DNA from 2 places in the Rossellomorea sp. H136 genome. Region 2 is predicted to be linked to the other one. Evidence: riboswitches for the same ligand, from Rfam matches in the RefSeq annotation. Region 2 holds a riboswitch; the other holds the start of a gene.
What was found. Region 2 has a riboswitch for thiamine pyrophosphate ahead of ACYH0O_RS07790 (ABC transporter substrate-binding protein). Riboswitches for the same ligand answer to the same signal wherever they lie in the genome.

Region 1 (9,922 bases), 1.2 Mb from region 2:
TTTGCCACAACCAGAAGGCCCGAGTAGCAATATCTTTTCTCCGTCTTTTATCGAAAGGCTTACGTCTTTAAACATCAGTTTCTCTGAACCGGGAAATGTAAGGCGCAGATTTTCAACATGCATCGTCCTTCCCTCCTTTACTGATTCAGGGCATCATAATCTTTTTGGTCCGCACGTCTGACCAAACTGGTTACCCCCGTTTTCTCCAGAGCCTTAACGAGATAGAAGGCACCTATGCCTGCTATCACTATGGATCCGATTAACCTGGCACCGATAAAAAGTGATAAATTCCACAGAACCAAGTCTCCCATGTATCCCTTAAAGTAGTCCATCAGGATTGAGCCAATTGCTGAGCCCACAGCTGCAGTACAAATGATGATGACATCATAACGCTTATAGCCGGTGATAAGAAAAATCAACTCTGCAAACAAACCTTGAATCAGACCGAATAGGAGTACCTCTAGGCCCCATTCACTCCCCATGAGAAATTCCCCTGAAGAAGCTGCAATCTCTGCCAGAAGTGCAACGCCAGGTTTCCGAATGATTAAAAATGCCACGGTTGCCGCCATGAACCACATGCCATAGATCAGTTGATCAGCATGCAATCCAAATGGCTTTAATAAGTTGTAAACCGGTCCCCAAAGCTTATATATAATCCCAAAACCTATTGAGATGACGACCGTTACTAAAATATCCGTCAGCTTTAATTTAGACATGTATTCTACCTTCTTTACCTAGAGATGTATGAAACGGCCACTTCTCCAGTGTGTATGCCATTTCCCAAAACTGTAATTCATAAATGCTACTCAAAATAAAATTCTCTCTCATTCTTTCCTTATCTGTTTCTGTCATTGTTTCTGCCAATCCATCCAGTCGCTGTATCTGTTCTTCTACTAGCTCCCCAAACCACTCTCCACCATAAGCTGCAATCCATTCCTGATAAATAGCTTCCTCAGGTGTACATGATTTCAAGCGTTCACCGATCTCGTAATACAACCAGTAGCAGGGAAGTATTGCCGCCAGAATATCTGCGAGACCTCCATACTGTGCGGAACGATACATATGAGACGTGTAGGCATAAGCAGTAGGAGCAGGTTTAAACTGCAGTTTTTCTTCTTCCGTAATCCCTAAACGGTTTGAGAAATTTTCATGAAGGGAAAGCTCAGCTTCATTTGTCCCCACAGCGTGTGTTGCCATTCTCGATGTAGTATGTAAGTCTGTTGCTTTGGCTGCACCAAGTGCCTGCACCTTCGAAAAGTGTGAGAGGTAATAGGCATCCTGGAGAAGGTAGTATCTGAAGTTTTCAAGGGGTAGGGTTCCATCCCCAATTCCTTTAACGAAAGGATGGTTAAAACTCGCTTCCCAAATTTCCTTCACTTCGTTTCTTAAGTACGTTGTAAATGTCATATTATCTTTCTCCTTTTCCAGACGACCCGAAATGGGCAACAAAAAAAGCCACTTTCATTATGCATACCGCATACAGAAAGTGGCTTGAGATCAGTTTGATAGAATTCGATTCTATGTGACCGTCAAACACCACTTCCCTACGCTGGTCTCAACCAGATCAGGTTCAAAGGGTCTTAAAGTCACACTTTAATCTCAGCCTTTTATAAGGCACCCCTAGTGGATCGTCCTATGAAATTTTGTATTCGATGTTATCGTACCATGATTCTTTTACTTGTCAACACCAAAAAGAAAACCTTTCATCATTTTCCCATTGCCCTTTCCATACAAAACCAATCGTAGCAAAGGGTATTCCCTATGAAAATTTAATTGAAATTCATTTAGAATAAATATCTTGTAAAGCAAAATTACGTGTCTGCTGGTATTGTATAAATATACACCCTTTAGATAATGGCAATACAAAACTACCATAAAGGCAGGGACGGACCTCCATGGTGGAAGTCCGTCCCTGCACATCATTTAAACCATCCTTTTTCTTTTGATTGAGTGATGGCTTCGATTCGATTTTTAACTTCAAGCTTATCGAGTATGGTTGAGATGTAGTTTCGGACGGTACCCGTTTTGAGGCTAAGCTCATCGGCTATCTCCTTCGTGTTTTTCCCGTCAGCAACCAGCTCCAACACTTCTTTTTCACGGTCTGTCAGGGGGTTCTCTTCACTATACACATCGTCCATGAGCTCTGGTGCATAAATACGTTTACCCTCCATGACAAGACGAATCGAGTTCGCCAGTTCTTCACTTGGGCTGTCCTTTAACAAATAACCCTTCACCCCACCTTTTAATGCACGCTGGAAATAACCGGACCTGGCAAAAGTTGTCAGGATAATCACTTTGCAATTTTCGCCTTTTAATTCCTCTGCTGCTTCAAGACCGGTCTTTTTAGGCATTTCAATATCCATGATACAAATATCCGGCTGCAGCTCGTGGACGAGGGCAATGGCTTCTTCTCCATTGCCCGCCTTTCCAACCACTTCCATATCATCCTCTAAACTAAGTAACGAGCCTAAGGCACCTAATAGCATTCGCTGGTCTTCTGCAATAACAATTCGAATCATTCCATTCCCTCCCTGTCTGTTTGCTTGATTACTTTCGGCACTCTCATTATCAAAGTGGTCCCATTCTCGGAAAAAACTTCTAAGCTCCCATTTACAAATTCCAACCGTTCTCTCATTCCGATTAAGCCGCTTCCTTTAGACTGTGTGTAATCTCCCTCGATTCCCATACCATCATCCTTCACTGTGATGGTCATCTCTTTATCCGACTCTTCGATGGTTAGCTCACAGTACGACGCCTTGCTGTGTTTGACAACATTCGTCACGGCTTCTTTTAGACACATGCTCAAGATATTTTCCAGAAAGAGTGATGCTTGGGGCAGCATGACCTCATCATCCATCACGAATTCAATTTCCGCTGCCTTTAATAGCTGTTTGATCCGGACGATTTCATCTTTTAGTCGAATGCCCCTCATTTGAGATACCATTGTCCTTACTTCACTCAAAGCGGTTCGTGCCGTTTGCTGAACATCCTTTAATTCACTCCTGGCCTGCTCTGGATCCTTGTACACCAATTTTCTGGCCAGATCGCTCTTCAGACCGATAAGAGAAAGCTTTTGACCCAAAGTATCGTGTAGATCACGGGCAATCCTCTGGCGTTCTTCCTGCTTGACCAAGTCTGAAATACGTTTATTAGCATCTTCCAACTGATCTTCGAGCTGCACCTGTTTATTTCGATTATAAATATTAAACGGCAACAGAATGACGCTTATCCAAATGATCAGAATAAAAGGAAATTGAGATAAAAATAATTCATCCTGTATAACAAAATTATAATTGATCGATGCCGTCGTTAACACAAGGTGGATAATATAAAGGGTTAAAAACGCCACCCGGTTTTTTATATTCCCATTATAGTAGGCAATGTAAAAAGCAAAATAGATAAAATTAAATTGAATGGTCATGGTAATGGATATCGCTATTAAAATCGATGTCCATAAATAAACCGGCCAATCCTTTGAAATAAAAGCAAATCGTAAAGAAATAAAGAACATGATGGTCAAGGAAATCCCTACAACAATTTCAATCGTAGAGGAGGACTGAAAGATAAAATAAAATGGCAGGATGCTAATGATGCTCCATATATACGGGGAAATACCAGAACCTTTTTGAATATTGATTAACTTTTTCGGCATTTGCACAATAAAATAACCTCTTTTACTTTCAGTTTTTTAACTATGTAACCTATAGTATGACATAAATAATACCAATTTTCATACAAACGGTTTATGAATTCCCCCACCGTATAGACAAGAAAATCGTATAAAATTCTCCATTAAATAATACTAATATTTCCGATTTTGAATTACTTTTTGCTTCTGCATGATCTCATAGGATTTATGGATGATATCTGTTAACACATCACCTTTGTAAACTCTTCCAATTTTCGTGTTTTGCTGATAGTATTCAACGATTTCATCCAATTTCTTTGATGTTTCCTTATCAACCCTTACATTAAGCTGCATTCTTCCTTGATCTGACAAGGTTCGCCCTCCTTTCGTATCAATATGCTAGCACCTGATATCACTTTGTTATCACTAGTATATCAGATGCTATCAGTCAAATATACCGGCATATGAAATAAAAGGTTATCGGCACTTAAAAAGCCCAAGCTTCAATTCGCCCAAGGCTTGCGTATAATTCTATTTGTAAATAAACGAATAAACACCCTTTACATTCGTTTAGTATCGAAAGTAAAGGGCGCACGTCTCACTCTTATCTGATATTTTCCTCGCAATAAGAAAGAAGGAGACTTTCTTCATCTTCTTCTAATTCAAAATCAAGATACATCTCAGTATTTCTTTCTATAATGGTCGACTGTACGATCCTGGAACCGTTCTCGTCTCGAACAAAAATGACCTTTATGTAAATACCCTGAACTCTATAAAGCTCATCATCCTCGGGTACTTCAATATCAAGAATAACTTCATATCGATCTCCATTTAGTATACCGGTAGGATCTTTCAGTTCCTCTGCACTATGACTGGTAATGTTCATTTATCTAACTTCCTTTCAAAGTGAAACAAGTTTCTTTCATCATCCTATTATACACCTAAACCGGTGGATATTAAAAACGTATTCCTCAAAACAGCCTAATAAGTAAATGAATGGGCTTGCTCCCCAAACTTCGTTATAATAGAAGTAGATACGAAGCTTAAGGAGAGAATGCAATGAATTCTAAAGAGATGCAAGAAAAAATCATTGAAAATTATCAAAAGGACGAGCACATGATGATTCTTGTGTTTGCGCAGTGGTGTGTGAATCATGACCTTGACCCTGCTGTCCTTTATCAGAAAGCTTACCCCCATCAAGGGGAAAATCCCGCATTATTGCATGGAATTGACTTAACGGTCCCTAAAGAAGAGTCTGAAGAAATTCCCGACACGACTTTACTGGGTGTCCTCTCCCTATTCGGTAATGATGACCTGGCCCATGTCGTAACAGAAGAAATCAACAAGCGCCCTGGTAATAAGGGATAATAGTAAGAGGGAATGAGCTATGCAGGGTAAATATATTTATATTTTACTGACAGACACGGGAACTTTGTTCACCAAATCCATCAAGAAATATATAAAGGCACCTTACAACCATGCCTCAATCTCCTTTGACCAAGACTTAAACGAACTATACAGTTTTAATTAACTAAGAACCAATCAAACGAAAAAGAGCAAAAAAATCCCCCTCGATCATGATGGAGTGACACAGTCAAATAAGACTAAATAAAACACCTAAGCTGCCATGACTCTAAATTCTACCGGAGTCTGGCAGTTTAATTTTGTAAAAGGACGACAATAATTATAATAATACATGTACGATTCTATTTTCTTTCGTACTGTATGGTTGGTTAGTTTCCCTCGATCCAGAGGGCTGAATTCTTCTGACTTTAAAGAGGAGTGGAAGGATTCGATGACGGCATTATCAAAGCAGTTTCCTCGTCGGGACATGCTTGTGATAATGCCTCTTTTTTTTGCGTCTTCCTGAAAATCATACGATGTATATTGAGACCCTTGATCACTGTGAAGGATGCATCCAGATACATCACGACCTTCACACGCTCTCTTTAACGTATCTAGCACTAGAGCTTTATCTTGTTTATCACTAATGGTGTAAGCAAGAATTTCGTTATTATACAAGTCCATAATCGTTGATAAATATAACATTTTCTCACCATAAGGAAGATAGGTAATATCTGTAACCCATTTTTCACTTGGCTTAGATGCATGGAATTCTCTGTTTAAGTAATTCGGCACCACGATTTTACTTTCCCCAGCTATATAGTTTTGTCTTTTCCGTTTAACACGGCACTGAATATTAAATTTCTGCATAATTCGTTGTACAGTGTTCCGATTGACTTTGAGTTTGTGCTCTTTACGCAAGAGATCACGAACCATCCGGTGCCCGATGCGAAATTTCAAATCCCCGCAAATATCAATGATTTTCTTCTCTAATTCTGATGGGCCCCATGACTTTCCCCGCCAACGATAATAAGTAGCCTTTGCCACTCCAAAGCATTCACAAAGGGCAATAACGGTATATTTATGTTTAAACATCTCTACGGTCTGTACGAATACTTCTGGGACCACTTCCTTTCGATTTCCCTGTACTTTCCCAACAATTCCTCACGCATTTCATAATAAGCAACTTTCTTTCGTAACTGGGCTAGTTCACTTTCATCATTAGGACCTTTCCCATAAGAATATTGTTTACCAAGAGGTTGAGCAAAACGATGGGCCTCACCATTCTTGAACCATTTCACCCAGGTCTTAATCTGAGATCGATTCTTAATCCCGAACATCTCCATTAACTCTTGATTTGAATGTTTACCTTCTAATTTTAAACGGACAACTTCTTTCTTAACTTCTTCTGGATAGGACATTTTATTACCCATAGAAAAAACACCTCCAAATGTAAATGAATTATTTACTACTTGAAGGTGTTTTATTCAGTCTCATATTATTAGGTCTCTCTATGAATACGAGGGGAATTTTTCTTTAAGCCTCATCCACCGTTTGAAGAAGATGAAAAAGGAAATCGTATATGAGCTCGTAGGAAGCAAGCATCGTCAGTCCTTCATGAAAATCAGGGTGATCGTTTAAAGTAATGTTTAAATCCCATAATCCATCCTCACCATTAAACAATAAGTCATAAGATGATTCGTCTTTAAGGGTATTTTTCAAGTAATGCTCTATTTGACTGCGGTATTTTTTTTGAAGCTTCAACCCAAGCATCGCATCATACGTTCCAAACACGTCATCGACTTCAATTGAAACAGCCTCCACACCGATCACATTAAACCATTTCAATTCCAGGAAGACGAACTCGTTTTTATGTTTTTGTAAGTAAGTGATCGGCTGATTGAGGAATATGAATGATTCTTGAGCGATTAGTTCTTCCGTTTCTTTCTCGCAACGTTCGATATAAGCTTCTTCAAATCGTGAATCTGATTCACGTGTCACTATCTTGTCAGCATCCAGTAATCCATGCTTGACTGCATATTCTTTTTCCTGTGGAAATAAAACAACGCTACCACTCGATTCTTCGATATACTTCAGAAATCTCTTTCTTAACATCCTTTACCCTCCGCAAATGTAATTACTCTACTTCTTTTATGCACTACTCTAACTCTAAGTATACAGGACAGTGATCACTTCCGAGTATTTCAGAGTGGATCTCTGCAGCCTTTACAGCAGATGTTAAACGCTTTGACAAAATAAAGTAGTCAATTCTCCACCCAATATTCCGTTCACGGACATTACTCATATAGGACCACCAACTAAAGGCATCATCCTTTGTTGGATGGATGTATCGAAAGCTATCGATAAACCCTTCCTGCAGAAGCATGGTCATTTTCCCGCGCTCTTCATCTGTAAAGCCTGAATTCCCTCGATTTGATTTATCATTTTTCAAATCTATTTCGGTATGTGCTACATTCAGGTCCCCACATAGAACAACAGATTTATGTTGATCCAAATCAAGAAGATACTCCCTTAATGTATCCTCCCACTCCAGACGTTCACCAATTCTCGACAGATCCCTTTTGGAATTAGGGGTATATACATTCACCAAATAAAAAGAATCAAACTCACATGTAATGATCCTTCCCTCTGGCTCTATAAGGTCATCATTGAAACCATATGAGACAGACAGTGGCTTCTTTTTAGTGAAAACGGACGTTCCTGAATATCCCTTTCGCATCGCATAGTTCCAATATTGATGGTATCCCTCTAACTCTAATGAGATTTGCCCTTCTTGAAGCTTTGTTTCTTGAAGGCAAAAAATATCTGCGTCCATATGTTGAAAATAATCTAAAAATCCTTTTTTCACACACGCTCTAATTCCATTTACATTCCATGATACTAATTTCATATTAATCTATTTAACTCCTTTACTCATAGCAATACCCCTTATTATCCTACCATAAAACCATCCAAAGACATTCATTATACTGATATAACGCATTAGAACTTGCGATATTATTCTGATATAACTTTAATTCTCCCTCGAAATTATGGCACAATAAAAACCATGCTTGTGCATGGTTTTATCGTTTATTTTTTTGATTATAAGATTTAGAAGAAGATTTCTTTCCTGTTTTTCTCCCTGTAAAGTCCGGCTTCTTTTCTGTTGCTGTCCGCTCCGAATGTTTTGATGATTTTTGTTTTAGAGAGTTAGAGGACTTTCTGCTCGTCAATTGTTTATCTTTGACCTCGTCCTTTGTCCTTGTCAGGGATTCCCGATCTTTGCTATTCCTCTTCCCTTGTCTTTTAACTCCCTTTTTCTTAGAGGTTGTTTTGGATTTTAAAGAAATGGTATTCCCTAGGTTCTGCTTTTGAATACGACTATTCAGCTCTGTTTCAATTCCGTCCAGTAGGCTTCTTTCTTCAGAAGAATAAAGGGTATAAGCTAAACCTGTTTCACCTGCTCTCCCGGTTCTTCCAATACGGTGAATGTAGGTTTCGGCATTTTCAGGCATGTCATAATTAAATACGTGAGTGACTCCCTCAATATCCAATCCCCTGGAAGCCACATCAGTTGCAACCAGCATTGGTACGTCGCCCGTTCTAAATTGCTCCATTACCATTTCACGCTTCTCTTGTGGGATATCCCCATGAAGTTCAGCCACTTTGAATCCTTTTGATTTCAGGACTTGATATAATTTCGCGACCCGTCGTTTCGTTCTGCAAAAGACGATGGATTTACTTGGTTGAAATGCCTCTATTAATTGAATGACTGTGTCTTGCTTGGCCCGATCCACTGTATAAATGGCAAATTGATTAATAGAAGTGGATTTTTCAACTTCCGCCACCTCGATAAATTGAGGAGATTTCATATATTTGCGACCCATTTTTTTGATTTCAGCAGGTATCGTCGCAGAAAATAACATCGTTTGACGATGAGTTGGCGTTTTCCTTAAAATTTCTTCTACTTTATTTAGAAAACCTATTTGCAGAAGTTGATCTGCTTCGTCAATAACCAAAAACATAAGATGAGATAAATCGAGAGTCCCACTTTTCAGATGATCCAAAAGCCGACCTGGAGTTCCAACCACAATATTTACATTCTGTTCCAGTTCCTTGATCTCCTCCTCATGACTTTTACCACCATATACAGAGAGAACGCTAAACCCTTTGTTTTTCGTTGTGAGCTTTCTTATTTCACTTGTTACCTGAATAGCCAGCTCACGTGTCGGGGTAATAATCATACTCTGAATATGATGAGTGGCAGATTTACTTTTCTCCAGTATGGGTAAAACGTAAGCAAAGGTTTTGCCAGTCCCGGTTTGAGCCTTAGCCATGACATCTTTTCCCTCTAAAAGGGTCGGTATCACATTTTCTTGTATGAGTGTCGGTTTACTTATTCCATTAGTAGATAAGGTTTTCTGAAGACTTTTTGATAGTCCCAGTGATTCAAACGAGTTCAATAATTATTCCTACTTTCTTAATACGAGATTTGACTTGTCTATTAATAGTGAAGGTTTCGTGATGAAAAAGCAAGAACAAAAAGGATCCCGAATTAGAATCCTTCATGTTGATCGTGTTTTAACCTACACGGTTATTTTGCCAACCAAATAAAAACGCGATCACCTAATGATCATCGCGTTCCGGTGTCCACTCACTATACTACTTCTTTATAATCTCATATATGTCCTGAAAGATTTCTTCTCTAATCGTATTCACCTTTGAAAAGTCCATGGCTCTTATATAGATGGATTCAAGTTGTTCACGAAGGCATTTAGCTTCTTTAAGATATGAGATTGCTTCTTTCATTTTATCCTTATAGGCTTTTGTGGTTTGTTCTATATCGGCAGCATATTTTTCATCTGTCCCTGGAGTAATGCATCTTTCATACATATCGATGATTTCATCAGATTCCAGGTCTGGGAAATATTCATGTGGTGCAGTACT
Region 2 (9,922 bases):
TTCATCATTAAAAATAGAAATGGACAATACAAGGATACGAATCAATGGATAGTTGGAAAGGAGAACGATTATGGCAGACGTGTTTAACCAAGGATTTGTTGTAGCCCTTATCATTGCCTTTTCGGTTTATGTCATCTTAAGAGGGATAGCTATTTTCTTTGGCAAAGCAGGGAAAGGCTATCTGGAAAATATTCAATCCCAAACAGGACGTTTATATCTGCAATTAATAGGTGGCTACTATATATTATCAGGCGTACTTGGCTTGCTTATTCCACGTTTAGACTGGAAAACAGAAGAGATATACTTTGCAATTGCAATCTTTGCGATTTCATCTGTTGTTTTCTGGGTAACATTGGATCTCTTTATGAAACGTGATCGGAAAAAACTACAACAAAATTAATATGTTTCTTATAAGCCCTGGAATCTTTCCGGGGCTTTTTTATACTTTTTTACTGGCTGTTTTCTAAAAGCTTTTTAGTATCCGGGGTCTCGGCACGCCCAAAATCCGCCGGAGTCTGCGCAGTTCCCCCCACCATCTTTAACAGTATTTTCATGACAGAGCACCTGGCAGAAATATATATAAAACAACAAACTTCATTACTTAAAAATTTTAAAAAATCCCATACATTCAAAAGAATGTTTGAACATTATTAGCATTTCTTCTATACTATATTCAAAAGAGTATTTGAATGTTAGAGGAGTGACGAGATGAAAGAGACGGATATATGTGAAATAAAGTGTGTGGAAGATGAAAAGGTCAATCGCTTAAAATCAATGATTTTATCACAAAATACCTCTAAGGTAGCTGAAATCTTTAAAGCACTTTCTGATCAGACAAGAGCGAAAATTGCGTATGCACTTACCATCGAAGAAGAACTATGTGTATGCGATGTGGCAAATATTGTGGATGCTTCAACAGCGACCGCATCCCACCATTTACGTTTATTAAAAAAGCAGGGGTTAGCCAAATTCAGAAAAAAAGGCAAGCTCGTTTATTATTCCTTAGACGACCATCATGTGAAGCAGTTAATTGAAATTGCGTTGACTCATCAAGTGGAGGTGGAGGAACGTGACCGGTAAACCAGCCCATAAACAAACCTACCGGGTCGAAGGATTTACGTGTGCGGGTTGCGCGGCGAAGTTCGAGAAGAACGTTCAGCATCTCGACGGAGTGGTAGATGCAAAAGTGAACTTTGGAGCAGCGAAGATTACCGTTTACGGAGAAACCACGAAGGAATCGGTAGAAAAAGCAGGAGCATTTGAAGGACTTCGCTTAACAGAAGACGGAATAAGAAAACAAGAGGAAGAAAGAGAACCTTTTTACATGAAATATATGCATTTACTTTTCTCAGTTTTCTTTATCCTTCTTGCTTATTCCTTTCCATTTACAGAAATCGATAATAATCAAATCCTTTCTACTCTTTCATTTGCAACAGCCATTGTTGTAGGGGGATTTCGGTTATTTCAAACAGGATTTAAAAACTTACTCAAATTAGAGTTCGATATGAGAACCTTAATGACGATTGCCATTATTGGGGCAGCGTTTATCGGTGAATGGGGTGAGGGAGCCATTGTTGTTCTCCTGTTCGCCATCAGTGAAGTGCTGGAGTCGTACTCCATGGATAAGGCCCGTGAGTCGATTCGTTCACTCATGGATATTGCACCACCACAAGCCCTCATCATCCGGAATGGTACAGAGCTGCTTGTTGATGCAGAGGAAATTGAGGTCGGTGACATGATGATCGTGAAGCCTGGTCAGAAAATTGCCATGGATGGTGATATTGTTGAGGGCTCGTCTTTTGTCAATCAGGCGGCGATCACAGGAGAATCGGTTCCTGTGGAAAAGCTTCATGGTGATGCAGTATTTGCAGGAACGTTAAACGAAGAAGGGTACTTAAAGGTTAAGGTAACGAAGCGAATTGAAGACACGACTCTCGCCAAAATTATTCATTTAGTTGAAGAAGCTCAGGGAGAGAGGGCACCTTCCCAAGCATTTGTGGATGTATTCGCTAAATATTATACACCGATTATTATGGTCATCGCTTTACTTGTTGCTATCATTCCACCATTGCTCTTTGCAGGGGAATGGTCGACATGGGTCTATCAGGGACTATCTGTCTTAGTGGTGGGTTGTCCATGTGCCCTGGTCATTTCCACTCCGGTGGCGATTGTAACCGCTATAGGAAACGCTGCGAAAAATGGCATTCTCATAAAAGGCGGGGTGTATTTAGAGGAATTAGGAAGATTAAAGGCCATCGCCTTTGACAAAACTGGTACACTCACAAAAGGAACACCCGAAGTAACTGATGTCATCCTAATAGGTGATGCAGAGGAAAAACAGTTGTGGATGAAGATGGCTGCACTTGAACTCCACTCCCAGCATCCACTTGCTCACGCTTTTCTGAAAAAGGCTGAAGAGCTGAACATTGAGTATGGGGATTGTGAAGTGGTTGAGTTCCAATCCCATACAGGTAAAGGAATCAGTGGCCGAATCGGTGAGGGTAGATACTTTCTTGGAGCGGAAAGCCTATTTACTAATACCCCTTCTACAGAAATTGAAAGCCTTCAAAGTGAGGGGAAAACGGTCATGGTGTTTGGAATCGATGATACTCCATTAGCTCTTATAGCCGTGGCCGATGAAGTGCGGGAAACAAGTCGCGAAATCATCGACAAACTTCATTATATGGGTATCAAGCAAACGGTGATGCTGACAGGAGATCATGAAAATACGGCCAGGTCGATTGGAAGAACAATAGGTGTCAAAGAAATCAAAGCAGGCCTGCTGCCACAAGATAAATTAGACTTTGTCAAACGCTATATGAACAAGTTTGGAAAAGTCGCAATGGTAGGGGATGGTATTAATGACGCCCCTGCACTTGCAACCTCAAATGTAGGAATCGCCATGGGTGGGGCAGGAACCGATACAGCACTGGAAACGGCAGATATCGTCTTAATGAACGATGACCTTACAAAACTGCCATATATCATTCGCTTAAGTCGGAAAACACTTATCATCATCAAACAAAATATCTCGTTTGCCATTGGGATCAAGCTTCTTGCTTTATTACTTGTCATCCCCGGCTGGCTTACGTTATGGATCGCGATTTTTGCCGATATGGGAGCAACATTACTCGTAACATTGAATGGTCTAAGGCTATTAGGAGTCAAAGACCGGAAGTGAGGGATGTCATGTGGGTCACGACCACAATCATGGACATAATCAGAATAAAAAAGCATTATTAATCAGTTTCCTATTTATTTTTACTTTTATGATCGTAGAAGTCATAGGTGGAATCGTCACAAATAGTCTTGCTCTTCTTTCAGACGCGGGACATATGCTTAGTGATGCAGCCGCTTTAGGTCTTAGTTTGGCAGCTTTTTATATAGGTGAGAAGGCGTCGGATAAAGGGAAGACGTATGGGTACAAGCGATTTGAAATACTGGCGGCGTTTATTAATGGCATAACGTTGATTCTCGTTTCCCTCTATATTTTCTGGGAAGCGTATCATCGTTTCATAGATACCCCTATGGTTTCACCAGGTATGATGGTGATCGCCTTCATAGGTCTGGTTGTAAACATTATCGTGGCATGGATTTTAATGAGAGGGGATACGGAACATAACTTGAATGTTCGAAGTGCCTTTCTTCATGTACTTGGTGATATGTTAGGGTCAGTAGGAGCCATCGCAGCCGGACTCTTGATATATTTCTTTAATTGGAACTTGGCGGATCCTATTGCATCTGTCATGGTTGCCATCCTAATCGTCATTTCCGGATGGAGAGTAACGAAGGATTCCATTCATATCTTAATGGAGGGATCTCCAAAAGGTATTGATACGGAAGAAGTTAAGAATAGCTTGTCTGCTATTCCGGGAGTCATTGAAGTACATGATTTTCATGTATGGTGCATCACGTCGGGATTCACAGCTCTAAGCTGCCATGTGGTGGTTGAAAACGAAGTGAATCGAGATACGATTTTATTACGACTCTCAACTTGTCTTGAACAGGAATTTGGCATTCATCATTCTACGATTCAAGTTGAGGGAAAAAGTGTCACAGAGGGCCAGCATCACATTTGTACGTAACAGCTTTTACTTTTCTTTCCAATTTGTAAGAGGATGTTTAGTTCTCTCTAGATTTGGGGTATATCCTCAACTGGAGGGATGAGCATGTTACATCAAGAAGATAAATCAGAGAAGCAAAAGACACCTGAATTTAAAAAGGATTTCTATATTCAACAATTATTAAGGATAGGCGTATATAAGTATTTTGGTAAGCAGCTTTATGAGCTCTCAATGAGTGAACTACAAGATGTCTACCTGGAATATTACGTTGGTGGCGATATAGCAAATTAAAAAAGACGAACCTTTTAGAAAAAGGATCGTCTTTTTTGCTGCAGTAAGTCTTATTATTACGGCACATCATGTCCCATAGAAGTTTGCAGGATTTCAAACCATTGATCGTGGTTTAAAGAAATGGTAAGAGAGTCGATTGCATGTTGAATGCGTTCTTTTTTACCTGAACCGACGATAGGCATAATGTTTGCCGGGTGATTAAGAAGCCATGCATATAGTACTTCATCAATTCCCTTAGCACCTGTTTCTGCTTGTACCTTTTTCAATGTATGTTGAAGACGAATGGCTTTTTCATCCTCTCCTTTGAAAATCGCCCCGCCTGCGAGTGGAGACCAGGCCATCGGCGCGACACGCTTCTCCTGACAAAGATTCAACGTACCGTCTTCAAAGTTTTCTAGGTTATAGGCTGACAATTCAATTTGGTTTGTGATCAATGGAAATGGCAAATAAGATTGAAGCATATTCCATTGATGATCTTTAAAGTTTGATACTCCGAAATGACGTACCTTTCCTTCATCTTTCAATTGAGTGAAGGCGTCAGCCACTTCTTCTCCATTCATAAATGGATCAGGCCTGTGAACCAATAATAAATCGATGTAGTCCGTTTTTAGGTTCTGCAGGGAGTTTTCAACAGAAGTCAAAATATGCTTTTTACTCGTGTTGTAATGATGTGTTTTATGTTCCGGACGGTTGTCAGAAGGCAGGACAATACCGCATTTCGTTACAATTTCCATTTTTTCTCGTATGGATGGCTGAAGGTTGAGTGCCTCACCAAATAACGCTTCACATGTATAGGAGCCATAAATATCTGCGTGATCAAAAGTCGTGATTCCGTTTTCAATATTGTACTGAATTAAAGAAAGAGTGTCTTCCTTTGATTGATTCCAGTCTGCAAGTCTCCACAACCCATGAATGATTCTTGAGAATGATAGGTCTTCCGTCATTTGTATTCTTTGCATCGATACAACCTCTTTTCATATGGTATGTAGACATTCTTTCATAGTCATACTAAACGTATATTACTATGTTTGGAAAGGAATTAAAAATGATTGAACCTCTTCATGATCTATTATTGAACTGGAAGGTTCCCCCTTCCTGCATAGAGACCGTGGGCAATCAACCGAATGTTTATAAGGTGAAGAGTCCGGAGAAGACATTTTATTTGAAAAAGAGATTGAACTCTTCAGTGGAGAAGCGAATAGAAGAGCTGCTCTTAACTTCTTTTTTATTTGGAAACGGACTTATTGTTGAAAGGCCACTGTTAACGGTCTCACATCAGCCATATGTACGACACCATCAGGTTTTCTACTCCCTGTATCAAGCTCTGGAAGGAATACCAGTACAAGTCTATTCCTTAACTTCTTTGAGAATGGTGGGAACATACCTATCCAAACTCCATGGCAGGCTAAAACAATACGTCTGTAAATACGAGGTAGAAGAATGGAAAATTGAAACACATTTGAGAGAGTGGATAGGCGGTCAGGATTCTACAAGGATAGAAAGGTGGGGTGAAGGGTTTCTTGGCAAGCTAAATGAATGGTCTTTCTCCTATAGCAAATTGCCCCATCAACTCGTCCATAGCGACTGTCATCCGCGTAATATCCTCATGAAAGAAGAAAGGGTGACAGGGGTCATAGATTTCGAGAGGATACGAAAAGCACCCCGCATAGCAGATATCGGCTACTTTATTGCAGGGATGCTCAAAGATCAGGTCATGGAGGGTGAGGATGAAGATGAGCATGCTGAATGTATCCATGCCTTTATGGAGGGCTATCAGTCCGAGGGTCCTTTAACCCAGGAAGAAAAGGAACTGATGCCATTCTTAGTCATTATCTTTCTTCTTCAATACACCTTCTTTTACAATCAAAAAGGGTATTCACACGCTGTATCTACATTCATTTCGTTCATTAACAGACTAGTAAATTCTGGTGTTTATGAGCAGGCATTTCAAATGTAATTTTATTTAAGAGGAAATGCTTGAATATACACCATTTCTGTGGCAAAGTAGGGAAGAAGATAACGTTTAATTTCATAGTACAAGTGTAGGGGGACCGGTGTGGCCGGTTGAGATTGTATCCTGACAGATACTGACCCTTTGAACCTGAACTGGCTGATACCAGCGTAGGAAACATTCTCTTAAACATTACATAATCATGTTTAACAATGCGTCCCTCGCTGAAGCTTGGGGCGCTTTTTTGCTGTTGTGTCCATACGTTCTAAGGTGTTTTACATTCTTTCTCTCTACTAAGTGAACAATAGAGAATAAACGTTACAACTACATACATGGATTTTTAGGAGGAAAAAATGATGAAAAAATGGATGTATATCATCTGTTCTGTCTTTCTTTTAACTGCTTGCAGTGGTGGAGGAAATACATCAGAACAGGAAGGTCATAAAAAGGTTACGGTTGTACTGGACTGGACACCGAATACTAATCACACTGGATTATACGTTGCGAAAGAAAAAGGATACTTTGAAGAGCAAGGGCTGGATGTGGATATCATCTTACCTGGTGAGGCAGGGGCAGACCAACTCGTTGCCTCGGGTAAAGCTGAGTTCGGAGTTGGATACCAGGAAAGTGTCACGCAAGCAAGAGTACAGGACGTACCACTTGTATCTATCGCTGCTGTCATACAGCATAATACATCCGGGTTTGCCTCCCCTAAGGATAAAGGTATAACGACTCCAAAGGATTTTGAAGGCAAAAGGTATGGCGGATGGGGATCACCTGTAGAAAAAGCTGTTATGACGTCGATTATGAAACAAGAAAATGCTGACGTAGAGAAAGTGGATTTTGTAAACATGGGAGATACAGATTTCTTTACTGCCGTGAAACGGGATGTGGACTTTGCGTGGATCTACTATGGATGGACAGGGATTGAAGCAGAGCTTCGCGGTGAGGAATTGAACATGATGTACGTAAAGGATTACTCGGAAAAACTCGATTATTACACGCCTGTTCTGACGACAAATGAAAAGATGATTGAATCAGACCCTGAAACGGTTAAAGCATTTTTGTCAGCTTCTTCCAAAGGGTATCAGTTTGCGATCGACAATCCGGAAGAGGCAGGTGAAATCTTATTAGAGGCAGCTCCAGATCTGGATAAGGAATTAGTCATGAAGAGTCAGGAATGGCTGGCGCCTAAATACAAAGATGACGCTGACAGATGGGGAGAGCAGAAGCTGGAGGTTTGGGAAAACTATGCTTCATGGATGTATGATAACGATTTATTAGATAAGGAACTGGACAGTAAAAAAGCATTCACAAACGAATTCTTACCAAAATAAGAGGTGAACATAATGGGGAACGCACTCGTAAGCATACAAATTATTCCGAAGACGAAAAATGGGGAAGATGTTATTCCATACGTGGATGAAGCCATCGCGATCATTGATGAATCAGGTGTCCGTTATGAAGTCCATCCATTAGAAACGACAATGGAAGGGGAATTATCTGATTTATTTAAGGTGATTGAACAAATGAATGAACGAATGATCGAATTGGGAAGCTCAAATGTCATTTCTCAAATCAAGGTATTATATCAGCCTGCCGGGATTGAGATGGATCAATTAACGGAGAAGTATAAAGGATGAAATCATGGATATCGAAAGGATGGAGACCCTTCTTGGTCCTCATCCTTTTATTCATCATTTGGGAATTCACCATTAGAATATTTGAGGTTCCTGCCTGGCTGATGCCATCACCTTCAGATATTTGGGCTGAAGGGGTTGCTTCCTGGTCAGCATTCACGGGTCATCTTGGCTCGACAACCCTCCTGACGATCGGGGGATTTGCGATTGGGTGTACGATTGGGATCGTGACTGCAGTCGGACTACATCTGCTACCTAAAGTAAGAGAAGCGATTTATCCACTCATGATCCTGTCTCAAAACATTCCGATCATCGTGCTCGCACCCCTGTTGGTTATCTGGTTCGGATTTGGACTATTGCCGAAAATCATTGTCATTACATTGATCTGCTTTTTTCCGGTAGCGGTCTCGGCATTGGATGGTTTCAGGCAGACGAACTCAGAGTACATTCTTTACATGAAAATGTCGGGAGCCACAAAAGCTCAAATCTTTCGAAAAGTTGAATGGCCGCATGCACTTCCATCCATCTTCTCAGGACTGAAAATTTCAGCTACCTATAGTGTGATGGGGGCAGTGATTTCAGAGTGGTTAGGTGCACAGAAAGGGATCGGAGTCTATATGACTCTTGCCTCTTCCTCCTTTAGGACAGACAGGGTATTTGTAGCCATCTTTATGATTATGCTGCTCAGCCTCGTTTTCTTTGGAATCATTTTGTTATTAGAGAAAATCATGATTAAGTGGAATCGAAAGGAGGACAGGTAACATGACGACTTTATCCATACAAAATATGTCTAAATACTTTGATGGGGAGCTGATCCTTGATGAGCTTTCCATTCATGTTGAAGAAGGTGAGTTCGTCTCAATCCTTGGTCCTTCCGGGAGTGGAAAGAGTACGCTATTTCACGTGATCGGAGGATTATTCACTCCCGATTCCGGAGACATTCAATTAGATGGAAAATCGATTAATGGTCAAAGAGGAACTATCAGTTACATGCCGCAAAGTCCGTCCCTCCTGCCATGGAGAACCGTAATTGAGAATGTGATGCTTGGCCAGGAGTTACATGGAAAGAGAGATAGGGATAAAGCGCTCTGCATGATCGAACGTGCGGGCTTAAAGGGGTATGAGAATGCGTATCCTGATGATTTATCCGGAGGGATGAAGCAGAGGGTGGCGTTTATTCGTGCCCTTATCAGTCCTCAATCCTTTTTATGTTTGGATGAGCCCTTTTCAGCCCTGGATGAATTCACACGATTGGACATGCAGAAATGGCTCCTTTCCATTTGGGAGGAAGACTTGAGTTCCGTTCTATTTGTGACTCATAATATCGACGAAGCCCTGTTTCTGTCAGACCGGATCATTGTATTATCGACAAGGCCGGCCAGGGTACAGAAGGAGTTCAAAGTACCGTTTCCCCGTCCCCGCGATAAAGAGATTCTCTTAACGGAGGAGTTTCTGAAATGGAAAACGAGCATTTTTGAGGAGCTTTCTCAATATGTGTAAACCCTCCTTGATTGATGCACATATTCACTTGGATTTATACGAAGGATATGAGCGTGATAAGATTATGCAGGAACTTGAACTGTATTCTGTAGAAGCGCTCATATCTGTATCGTTCCACCTTCAATCGTCCAGGACAAATATAGATCTCTCGAGAAGAGATGCAAGGATCAAACCTGCTGCAGGTTTCCACCCGGAGCAGAAACTGCCTTCTGAAAGTGCAGTTGAGGAGCTTCTTTCATTCATTGAGCGGCATCAACAGGAAATAGTGGCGATTGGTGAAGTAGGATTGCCTTATTATAAAATGAAAGAACATCCTGATGTTAAAGTGGAGCCTTATATCGATCTGTTGGAAAGGTTTGTGATCCAATCCAAAAAGATCAATAAACCGATTATCCTTCATGCCGTATATGAGCATGCCCCCATCGTTTGTGGACTGTTAGAAAAGCACTCCATAGAAAAAGCTCATTTTCATTGGT

Region 1: linked by a shared signal. The riboswitch ahead of tenA (thiaminase II) and the one ahead of ACYH0O_RS07790 (ABC transporter substrate-binding protein) in region 2 are both predicted to bind thiamine pyrophosphate.

Annotation. Positions count from the first base shown of each region.
Region 1 covers NZ_CM166371.1:2,705,680-2,715,601, forward strand. Annotated here, with positions in the region: gene ACYH0O_RS13630 (ABC transporter ATP-binding protein) at 1-123, opposite strand, end outside; gene ACYH0O_RS13635 (ECF transporter S component) at 138-716, opposite strand; gene tenA (thiaminase II) at 709-1,407, opposite strand; TPP riboswitch at 1,525-1,632, opposite strand; gene ACYH0O_RS13645 (response regulator transcription factor) at 1,920-2,519, opposite strand; gene ACYH0O_RS13650 (sensor histidine kinase) at 2,516-3,652, opposite strand; gene ACYH0O_RS13655 (hypothetical protein) at 3,803-4,000, opposite strand; gene ACYH0O_RS13660 (DUF6509 family protein) at 4,233-4,514, opposite strand; gene ACYH0O_RS13665 (hypothetical protein) at 4,688-4,996, shown strand; one part of gene ACYH0O_RS13670 (IS3 family transposase) at 5,246-6,126, opposite strand; one part of gene ACYH0O_RS13670 (IS3 family transposase) at 6,126-6,405, opposite strand; gene ACYH0O_RS13675 (branched-chain amino acid aminotransferase) at 6,509-7,087, opposite strand; gene ACYH0O_RS13680 (exodeoxyribonuclease III) at 7,131-7,883, opposite strand; gene ACYH0O_RS13685 (DEAD/DEAH box helicase) at 8,059-9,438, opposite strand; gene ACYH0O_RS13690 (PRK06851 family protein) at 9,638-9,922, opposite strand, start outside.
Region 2 covers NZ_CM166371.1:1,538,670-1,548,591, forward strand. Annotated here, with positions in the region: gene ACYH0O_RS07755 (hypothetical protein) at 71-400, shown strand; gene ACYH0O_RS07760 (ArsR/SmtB family transcription factor) at 709-1,080, shown strand; gene ACYH0O_RS07765 (heavy metal translocating P-type ATPase) at 1,070-3,181, shown strand; gene ACYH0O_RS07770 (cation diffusion facilitator family transporter) at 3,192-4,085, shown strand; gene ACYH0O_RS07775 (Fur-regulated basic protein FbpA) at 4,170-4,355, shown strand; gene ACYH0O_RS07780 (aldo/keto reductase) at 4,412-5,314, opposite strand; gene ACYH0O_RS07785 (phosphotransferase enzyme family protein) at 5,401-6,312, shown strand; TPP riboswitch at 6,390-6,500, shown strand; gene ACYH0O_RS07790 (ABC transporter substrate-binding protein) at 6,663-7,643, shown strand; gene ACYH0O_RS07795 (thiamine-binding protein) at 7,656-7,949, shown strand; gene ACYH0O_RS07800 (ABC transporter permease) at 7,946-8,707, shown strand; gene ACYH0O_RS07805 (ABC transporter ATP-binding protein) at 8,709-9,446, shown strand; gene ACYH0O_RS07810 (TatD family hydrolase) at 9,439-9,922, shown strand, end outside.